DNA from 3 places in the Spirillospora sp. NPDC029432 genome. Region 1 is predicted to be linked to each of the others. Evidence: riboswitches for the same ligand, from Rfam matches in the RefSeq annotation. Region 1 holds a riboswitch; each other region holds the start of a gene.
The links. Region 1 has a riboswitch for cyclic di-AMP ahead of AB0881_RS05440 (DUF4200 domain-containing protein). Riboswitches for the same ligand answer to the same signal wherever they lie in the genome.

Region 2: linked by a shared signal. The riboswitch ahead of AB0881_RS37690 (C40 family peptidase) and the one ahead of AB0881_RS05440 (DUF4200 domain-containing protein) in region 1 are both predicted to bind cyclic di-AMP.
Region 3: linked by a shared signal. The riboswitch ahead of AB0881_RS30455 (CHAP domain-containing protein) and the one ahead of AB0881_RS05440 (DUF4200 domain-containing protein) in region 1 are both predicted to bind cyclic di-AMP.

What each region holds. Positions count from the first base shown of each region.
Region 1 is NZ_JBEZWH010000005.1:76,074-79,335, reverse strand. It holds gene AB0881_RS05450 (serine/threonine-protein kinase) at 1-231, shown strand, start outside; gene AB0881_RS05445 (S8 family peptidase) at 391-1,557, shown strand; cyclic di-AMP (ydaO/yuaA leader) riboswitch at 1,720-1,913, shown strand; gene AB0881_RS05440 (DUF4200 domain-containing protein) at 1,917-2,858, shown strand; gene AB0881_RS05435 (hypothetical protein) at 2,910-3,092, opposite strand.
Region 2 is NZ_JBEZWH010000088.1:1,046-4,307, reverse strand. It holds gene AB0881_RS37700 (Mut7-C RNAse domain-containing protein) at 1-404, shown strand, start outside; gene AB0881_RS37695 ((deoxy)nucleoside triphosphate pyrophosphohydrolase) at 431-841, shown strand; gene AB0881_RS37690 (C40 family peptidase) at 906-1,946, opposite strand; cyclic di-AMP (ydaO/yuaA leader) riboswitch at 1,954-2,095, opposite strand; gene typA (translational GTPase TypA) at 2,287-3,262, shown strand, end outside.
Region 3 is NZ_JBEZWH010000051.1:50,443-53,704, forward strand. It holds gene AB0881_RS30450 (CDP-glycerol glycerophosphotransferase family protein) at 1-136, opposite strand, end outside; gene AB0881_RS30455 (CHAP domain-containing protein) at 331-1,173, opposite strand; cyclic di-AMP (ydaO/yuaA leader) riboswitch at 1,188-1,327, opposite strand; gene AB0881_RS30460 (hypothetical protein) at 1,651-1,863, shown strand; gene AB0881_RS30465 (TetR/AcrR family transcriptional regulator) at 2,017-2,667, opposite strand; gene AB0881_RS30470 (nitroreductase family protein) at 2,879-3,262, shown strand, end outside.

The sequences.
Region 1 (3,262 bases):
GAGAAGGGCACGAAGGCGGCGCGGGCGGTGTACCCGCAGAACGGCTGCACGGGCACGCTCGCGTTCGCCCGCGGGACCAACCGGCAGCTGCACATGTCGCTGACCATCGCCAAGCCCTGCACGGCCGGTGACGTGCTGGTGAGCCGGCAGCCGGACGGGTCGCTGCAGTACGTGTGGTCGGCGCCGGGCAGCTCCCAGGTGGGCTACCAGGGCAAGCTCAGCCGCGACTGAACCGCGAGCCCCTTCCTGGCCTGATTCGGTCGGCGTAGCCGAAATGCCGGATTTAAAGGCTATGTCCAGCAGAGATCCAATAAAGTACCTCCGCCCAGGGTCGCCTCGACCCCGGCCGCGGGCGCCGTGCGCGGCCCCCGCGTGAGAGAAGGAGAGCTCTTGCGGACTTTCCCCCGAAGGGTGCTCATCATCGGCGCGGTCGCCGCGACCGGTACCGCCGCCACCCTGCCCGCCTTCGCCGCCGCCCCCCAGGCGCCGCCCGTCCCGGTGGCCGCGGCGCAGGGCACCCCGGCCCCGGGCCGGTACATCGTCACCATGAAGTCGGGCTCGTCGCCGGCCGGCGCGGCCGCGCGGGTCAAGGCCGCGAAGGTGCAGCGGTACGACCGCGTCCTCAACGGCTTCGCCGCCAAGCTGAGCACGTCCCAGCTCGACCGGCTGCGCCGCGACCCCGCGGTCGCCGCGATCGAGCAGGACCAGATCGTCCGGGCGTCCACCACGCAGAAGTCCCCGGTGTGGGGGCTGGACCGGATCGACCAGCGCAAGAAGACGCTGTCGAAGACGTACACGTACAAGTCGACCGGTTCGGGCGTCAACGCGTACGTCATCGACTCCGGGCTCGCCCACTCCCACCCGCAGTTCGGCGGGCGCGCCTCGATGGTCTGGGTCGCCCCCGAGTTCAACGGCGACGGCTGGGACCACAACGGCCACGGGACGCACGTGGCCGGGACGATCGGCTCCGCGACGTACGGCGTGGCCAAGAACGTCAGGCTGCGCGGCCTGCGCGTGCTGGACGCCGACGGCTACGGCTACGTCTCGACGATCGTGGCCGCCGTCGAGTGGCTGCAGAAGAACGCGGCGAAGCCCGCGGTCGCCAACATGTCGATCGGCGGCGGCAAGTCGGCGGCGCTGAACGCGGCGGTGGAGAAGCTCTCCCGGTCCGGCGTGTTCACCACGGTCGCGGCCGGCAACGAGGGCCAGGACGCCTGCAAGACGTCCCCGTCCAGCGCCGGCTGGGTCATGGCGGTCGGCGCGACGACCATCCACGACAACCGCGCCACCTGGTCGAACTACGGCAAGTGCCTGGACATCCTGGCGCCGGGCTACGGGATCACCTCGACCTGGCCGGGCGGCGGCAAGTCCACGCTGAGCGGCACGTCGATGGCCGCCCCGCACGTCAGCGGGGTCGCGGCCCTGTACCTGGCCGGGAAGAGGACCGCCACTTTCCCGCAGGTGCAGAAATGGCTGAACGACAACTCGACAAAGGGACAAATCGGTCGTCTTGGGAGCGGAACGCCCAACCGGCTGCTCTACAAGTCGGGTCTGTGAGTCGCGTCACGTAAGATGGCCCGGCTCCCAGCGGGGGGCCGGGCCCGGCGGGCGGATGAACCATTCCACTGTCCCCACCGTTTAATCTTGGCGAGGATCCGATTGGTTCCGAACAGTTCGTTATTGTTCGGTCGGTGACTCGCCCTGGGCCCCGGGGTGGGCCGGCCGAACCGGCCTAATCCCGGCGCGTCCCCCCGCGTCCGGGAACCGGGGACCCAAACGCCGGCGGGTCCGGGCTTCACGCCCGGCACGCGCCGGCCGGGGTGAATTCACCGCCCGCCACCAGCGGACGGTGATAGGGCTGCTCCCGGCCCGAACCCGTCAGCTAACCCGGTAGGCGATCGAGGAGAGGAGAGGACGTGGAGACCCCCAACTCCACCCGCCGGTGGCACGCTCGGCTGCGGCGCCCCGCCTTGGCACTCGTGGCGCTCGCCGGTGCCCTGCCGCTGACCGCGGGCACCGTGCCCGCGGCCCATGCCGACCCCGGCGACTCCGGACGCATCAGCAAGTACAACCGCCAGATCGCGAGACTGGAGAAGGCGTACGGCGGCGACCTGGCGAAGCTCAAGGACGCCCAGTACGGCGTCAAGAAGGCCCAGGAGAAGTCCAAGGACCTCCAGGCCGACCTCCGCGTCGCCCGGGGCCTGGTCGCCCAGCTGGCGGCCAACCAGTACATGAGCGGCGGCACCGACCCCAGCGTCACCGTACTGGCCGCCGACGACCCGTCCAACGCGCTCAGCAACATGAGCCTGGCCAGCCACGTCGCGCAGAACCAGTCCAACAAGGTCCAGCAGATCCAGAAGCTGGTGAACGAGCAGGAGAAGGCCCGCAAGGAGTACGAGGCCAAGATCAAGGGCCTGGAGAAGGAGATCAAGGACCTCCTCGGCCAGAAGTCCAAGATCCAGGCGCTGGTGAAGAAGTACAAGCCCGAGTCCCCGAGCGTGGGCATGGGCGGCGTCACGCCCCGGATGCTCAAGGTCAAGAACACCCTGGACATCGAGTTCGGCCCGTTCCCGACCATCGGCTGCGTCCGCAGCACCGGCGACCCGCAGGACCACGGCACCGGCCACGCCTGCGACTTCATGGTCAGTACCGGCGGCTCCTCACCGTCCGCCAGCGGCCGCTCCCAGGGCGACCGCACCGCCAACTACGCGATCGCCAACGCCAACAAGCTCGGCATCAAGTACGTCATCTGGCGCCAGCGCATCTACGACATGCGCAGCCCCGGCTGGCGGATGATGGAGAACCGCGGCGGCATCACCGCCAACCACTACGACCACGTACACATTTCGGTCTTCTAGCCGTTTCCCTGCCAGTGCGGGGTCGAAGCGGCGGGCCGGGCCGTGGCGTGCCTACCTCGACTTGCGTCCGCGGCGGGTGATCCAGGCGAAGACGGCCTGGGAGATCCTCACGATGAAGGAGGGGTCTCCGCCGCCGGACAGCGACTGGGTGCCGAGGAACTTCGCGTTCGGGTTCTGGCGTCCCTCGTACTCGGCGTTGCTCTGCCCAGGAAGGCGCTTCTCGGGTGGGGGCATCGTTCCTCCAGCAGTGTCGCCGAGTCTGCCTCACGGTAAAGGCGTCGGTTGCGGCGTGGCGATACCCAGCGCATGCCGACCGGTCGCGAGGCCAGGTCCGGCCGTCCGGCTCGTCGCGTGCCCTAGGGGCCATGCCGGCACCGTACGGCAACGGTCCGGTCGCGGTATTT
Region 2 (3,262 bases), on a different contig from region 1:
TCGTCCAGGCGAACGAGGAGCGCCGGGTGCTGCTGACGCAGGACCGCGGGCTGCTGCGGCGCCGGGCGCTGTGGTTCGGCGCGTACGTGCGCGGCTCGCGCCCCGACGACCAGCTGCGCGACCTGCTGGAGCGCTTCGCGCCCGCGCTGTCGCCGTGGACCCGCTGCACCGCCTGCAACGGCGTGCTGGCGCAGGTGGGCAAGGAGGAGGTCGAGCGGCAGCTGGCCGACGGCACCCGCCGCAGCTACGACGTGTACGGGCGCTGTACCGACTGCGGCCAGGTCTACTGGCGCGGCGCGCACGGCGGCCATCTGGAGCGGATCGTCGAGGACGCGGCGGCCGTCGTGGCGGCGGCCGGGACGGCCGGAGCCGCGCCCGGCTCGGCGCGGAGCGCGGCCTCCTGAGACGCTCGGCCCGCCCGTCCGGCATGATGCCGGGCAGAGAGGGGCTGGTCACGATCAACGTAGTGGTGGGCGCGGCGATCATTTCCGGGGGGCGGCTGCTGGCCGCGCAGCGGGCCGAGCCGGCGGCGCTGGCCGGCGGCTGGGAGTTCCCCGGCGGCAAGGTCGATCCCGGCGAGACGGACGAGGACGCCCTCGTCCGCGAGTGCCACGAGGAGCTGGGCGTCAAGGTCGCCCTGGCCGAGCGGATCGGCGGCGACTGGCCGCTGGTGCTGGGCGGCGTGCTGCGGGTGTGGACCGCCGCGGTCGTCGAGGGCGAGGCGCGCGCGCTGGAGCACCTCGCCCTGCGGTGGCTGGGCCCGGACGAGCTGTACGACGTCGCGTGGCTCCCCGCGGACCTGCCCATCGTCGAGGCCGTACGGCCGCATCTGGGCGGCTGACGGCCTCGCGGGGGCGGTGGGGCCGGGTGGGACCGGCGGGCCCGCGCCGGCCCGCCGGCCGGTCTCAGGAGATCCGGTTGGCGCCCGCGTAGTCGGAGCGGTCCGACATTTTCGAGATCTTCACCACATCGCCGGTCTGCGGGGCGTGCAGGTACTTGCCGTCGCTGAGGTAGATCCCCATGTGGTGCAGGCTGGAGCCGAAGTAGACCAGGTCGCCGGACCGCAGCTCGCCCTTGCTCACTTTCCGGCCCTCGCCGTACAGGGCGCCGGTGTAGTGGGGCAGGCCGGGCTTGCCGACCTTCCCGTACGCCCAGACGACCAGGCCCGAGCAGTCGAAGCTGCTGGGGCCCGCGGCGGCCCATACGTACGGGCTGCCGATCTTGGTGAGCGCCTTGCGGGCCATCTTGGCGGGCAGGTCGGAGCCCTTCACGGTCGCCTTGAGCCCGGTCTTGGGGTCCTTGACCCGGGTGGTGGTCAGCTTGTCCAGCTGCTTGACGACCTCGGTGACCTTGGCCTTGGCCGCCCCGCGCGCCTGCTGGGCCTTCGTCGCGGCCTGCTGGACGCGGGCCGTCTCGGCCTTGGCCGCGTTCTGCGCCCGGGTGGCCTGGTCGATCTGCGCCTGGAGCCGGTTCACGGCGGCGGCGCGGCTCTGCGCCAGGTACGCCGACGCGGACAGCCCGGAGGTGTCGGTGCCGGCGCCGTAGAACATGTCCGAGCCGCCCGCCATGTAGTTGGCGGCGGCGAGCCGGCCGAGCTCCTCGCGGGCGGGCGCGGCCTGCTGCTGGAGGCGCGCGGCCGTCTGCGCGGCGGTCCGCTCGGCCCGCTGGGCGGCCTTGAGGTCGACGCGGGTCTTGTTGTACGCCTCGGTCAGCTTCTCGGCCTCGGTGTTCAGCGCGTCCAGCCGCTTGCGGAGCTCGCTCTCGGACGGCTTGGGCTGCGCGGCGGGGGTGGCCGCGGCCCGTACGGCCGGGGGCGCGATCGTGGGTGCGGCCGCCGGGTGCACGGCGGCCTCCGCGGCGATCGGGGTCAGCGCGCCGAACGCGACGACCGTGGCAGCGGTGAGGGAGGGCACGGCGAAGCCGCGCCGTTCGCGAGCCGGTGACAAACCGGTGAACTCCTCTCCTTGGCCGCCTACCGGGTTAGCTGACGGGTTCGGGCCAGGAGTCGCCCTACGGCGCGCGGGGGTGCGCGCCGATTCACCCCAGGGGGCCTGGGTCCCCGGTTCCCCCGGAGGGGATTCGGCGGTCTCCGGCCGTCGTCCCGGGGGGCGGGACTCGGAACGACCGGATTACGGGAGAGTACAAAGTCCGGGCAAAGTTGGCCAAATAGCAAGATGTGCGGCGCGCGGGAAGACGTGGGCGGGCCGTCGACGTTGAACGCCCAGTAGAATCGAAAGAGTCGCAGTCTGCGGCGGAACCCCACACTCTCACCCAAGGCGAGACCGCATGCCCATCTCCACGCGTGACGACCTCCGGAACGTCGCGATCGTCGCCCACGTCGACCACGGGAAGACGACGCTGGTCGACGCCATGCTCTGGCAGTCCGGGGCGTTCCGCGACAACCAGGACGTGGACGACCGCGTCATGGACTCCGGCGACCTGGAGCGTGAGAAGGGCATCACGATCCTGGCCAAGAACACCGCCGTCCGGCACGCCGGGATGACGATCAACATCATCGACACCCCCGGCCACGCCGACTTCGGCGGCGAGGTCGAGCGCGGCCTGTCCATGGTCGACGGCGTCGTGCTGCTGGTGGACGCCAGCGAGGGCCCGCTCCCGCAGACCCGGTTCGTGCTGCGCAAGGCGCTGGCCGCGAAGCTGCCGGTGATCCTGGTCGTCAACAAGACCGACCGGCCGGACGCCCGCATCGACGAGGTCGTCGACGAGACGTACGAGCTGTTCATGGACCTCGACGCCGAAGAGGACCAGATCGACTTCCCGATCGTCTACGCCTCCGGCCGCGCCGGCCGCGCGTCCCTCACCAAGCCCGAGAACGGCGGGATGCCCGACAGCGAGGACCTCGAGCCGCTGTTCGACATCATCAAGCAGACGATCCCGGCCCCCTCGTACGACCCCGACGCCCCGCTCCAGGCGCACGTCACCAACCTGGACGCCTCCAGCTACCTCGGCCGCATCGCGCTGTGCCGGGTGCACTCCGGGATCATCAAGAAGGGCCAGTCGGTCGCCTGGTGCAAGCGCGACGGCAGCGTCGAGCGCGTCCGCATCAGCGAGCTGATGATGACCGAGGCGCTCACCCGCAAGCCCGCCGACGAGGCCGGGCCCGGCGACATCATCGCGCTGGCCGGCATCGCCGACATCATGATCGGCGAGACCCTCGCCGACCCCGACGACCCGCGCCCGCTGCCGCTGATCACGGTGGACGAGCCGGCGATCTCGATGACGATCGGCACCAACACCAGCC
Region 3 (3,262 bases), on a different contig from region 1:
CGGTGCTGGCGTCGTCGACGATCACCACCTCGACGCCGCCGAGCGTCTGGCCCAGGGCCGAGCGGACGGCGCGCGGCAGCCGTCCGGCGTCGTTGTAGGCGATCACTACGACACTGACGTCCGGCCGGACCCGCATCCCATCCCCTTTCAGACGTTCCGGGACAGTGATTTCCAGCCAGGTCCATCACCGGGTCGACACGGGATCAAGTGGACGTCAATATTCACGGATTCTCGTGTTCTGTCCCGGAACGCTCGGAAGCCCGGAGAACGCGCCGAGGGCGCCCGCACCAGGTGCGGACGCCCTCGGACCAGGGGTTGTGCGGGAGTGGCTCAGCTGTTCCGGTAGTCGGGGTAGCCGTAGCCGACGATCTGCGACTTCTGCCGCGTCTTCTCCTTCACGGCGTTGCCGGTGTTGCCCTCGACGGTGTCGACGGTGCCGTCGCCGTTGTCCTTGACGACAAGGCCGACGTGCTCGATCGAGTTGATGCCGCCGCCGTTCCAGGAGAAGAACACCACGGCGCCGGGCTTGGCCTCGTGGCCCCAGCGGCCGGTCTTCTTGAACCACTTGGCGTGCTCGACGGTGTAGGCGTCCCAGCCCATGCCCTTGACGCCGGTCTGCGCGCCGACCCAGGACACGAACATGTTGCACCACTGCGCGCCGTTGTAGCTGGACACGTTGCCGCCGTCGCGCGCGGCGGTCAGCTTGGCGTTGTCGGTGCCCACGTACCAGTCGTGGAACTTGGTCTGGCCGCCCTTGCCCTCGCTGATCCCGACCTGCTTCTTGGCCAGGGAGATCACTTCCTTGGCGGTGGCGGAGTTGGCGTTGGCGGTGGCCTTCTTGGCGGAACCGGCCTTCTTCTGGGCGTCGGCGGCCTTGCCGGCGACGGTCCCGGTGGCCTTCTGGGCCTCGCTTCCGGTCACCTGCTCGGGCTGGACGGCGGTGTGGCCGGCCTTGCCGACGCCGGCGACACCGGCGACGGTCTGGACCTCGGCGCCCGAGGCGCCGGTGGAGGCCGCGGCGCCCACGGCCGAGCCGAGGGCGAGCACGCCCAGGGCGGCGCCGCCGGCCACACCGGCCGCGGCACGGCCCCGAAGGGCGAAGGTCTGGGTGGTCAGCTCGCTCGCACGGGTACGAAGGTCGGCGAGCAGAGCGGGAGAGATACGGAACGACACAGCAGGGGTCTCCTGATTTCTTCCATGGCCGCCTACCGGGTTAGCTGTCGGATTCGGGCGTGGAAGTCGCCCTACAGCGCACGCGGACGTGCACCGATTCACCCCAGATGGTTGGGTCCCCGGCTCCAGGCGCCGCTTTCGGCGCGGAACGGACTCGGCGGTCCGGCGGCCGTTCAGGGGCCACCGGCACTGCGATCAGATGGATGGACGGTTCGCGCGGGTCTTGATCCGCACACGCGACCGCGTTCGGCGGGATCCGGCCCGGTCGGCTCGGCCCGCCTGCCAATGGCGACGCATGGGGCGCATCGCCCAGAGGTGGTCAGAAGGTATCAAACTTCTAGCTCGTGGCAAATCCGGTGCAAAGCACGCGGACACAGGTTCAAAACCACACGAACCCCGCATCTCTTCCCGACATCGGGGAACGATTCGGACTCTCGTGTCCGATCGACCCGTACGCACCGGGAGGGGAACGCGGCGATGCTGCCGGATCTGGGGTTGTTGGCGATCGCTCTGCTGGGCCTCGCGGGACTGGCCGTGCTGGCCCTCGCGCTCTGCGTGGCCGGGGGCCTGCGGCTGGCCCGCTCCCTCGCCGAACGGGTCCCCGTACGGCCCGACGGGGCCCCGCTCCCGATGCGCCGCCCAGCCCCGAAGGAACGCGCGACGAGCGGCCGCATGGGCACGGCCCGCTAGCCGAGCAGGGCAGGCAAAACCCCGCCTCTACACCGTCTCACCTGCGCCTTCAGCGACAAAGGCCACACCAAGGCCGAGTCACGAGCGCCGTGAGACGTGCCTCACACGCGCACCCACACCCCGCTCCCAAGCCGCACCCGAAAGTGACCCGGGTCACGGCCCGGTGGCGGCCTCCGCGCCGGCGGCTCCGGCGGCGGCCGGGGCAGCGCCCGCGATGGCGCCGGCCAGGACGAGCCGCCCGGCGGTGGTGACCATGGCGACGACCTCGTCCACCGGGGTCCGCAGCGAGGTCAGGCTGACCAGGGCGGCCAGCAGCACGTGGCCGAGGACGACCTCGACCTCGTCCCGCTCGGGCACCGGGTCGCCGATCGCGGCGGCCAGCCGGTCCCGCAGGGTCATGAACAGCACCAGCCGGTCGTCCTCGACCGAGGAGTCCTCGGACGTCACCGCCTGGACGATCGCCGACGTGAGCGGGATCTCCTCGGCCCCGACCCGGATGATCCGCTCCAGCAGCGCGGTGAGCCGCTCGACCGGGGTGTCGCCGACCGCGAGCGAGTCGATGTCGTCGGTGACCTGGTGCACCCAGTCGCCCGCCACCTCGGTGATCAGGTGGTCCTTGGTGGCGAAGTAGCGGTAGACCGTGGCCCTGGCCACACCGGCGCGGTCGGCCACGTCGTGCATGGTCACGGCCGGGTAGCCGCCCTCCAGCGCCAGCAGCCGGGCGGCGTCGACCAGCCGTTCCCGGCGGGCCTGCTGCTCCTTGCTCAGCGTCCGGGTCACGGTGAACCGCGCATCGCCGCTCAACGCGCCTCCTTCGGGATGGCCGATCGGGTGACGGACGCCATCTTCTCGCACATCCGTTCCCATCGCGCGCCGGGCACGGGCGGGCGGGCGCGCGGGGCCTTGTCCGCCGCGCCGCCCGCGGGCGAGGATGCATCCAGAAGATCGTTCTTCGCCCTATCGCTTGCTTGGTTGTGACGCTAGTCTAGACACCCGTCTCCGAACGGAGCCGCCGATGGACCTGCACGAGGCCCTCTACACCACCCGCGCCATGCGCAGGGTCCGCCCCGACCCGGTGCCGCTGGAGGTGCAGCGCCGGATCATGGACGCCGCCGTGCGCGCGCCCAGCGGCGGGAACGCCCAGGACTGGCGGTTCCTGCTCGTCGACGACCCCGGCGCCAAGGGCCGGCTCGGGCCGCTGTACCGGGACTCCATCGACCAGCTCTGGAAGACCGTCTACAAGGACCGGCTGGAGACCGCCTGCGCCGCCCCCGAGGAGCCGGACAACGCGCAGATGCTGCGCGTCCAGCGGTCGGCGCAGTGGCTCGCCGACCACTTCGAGGAAGTCCCGCTGTTCCTGTTCGCCTTCACCCGGTTCGACCCGAACGGCGGCTCGATC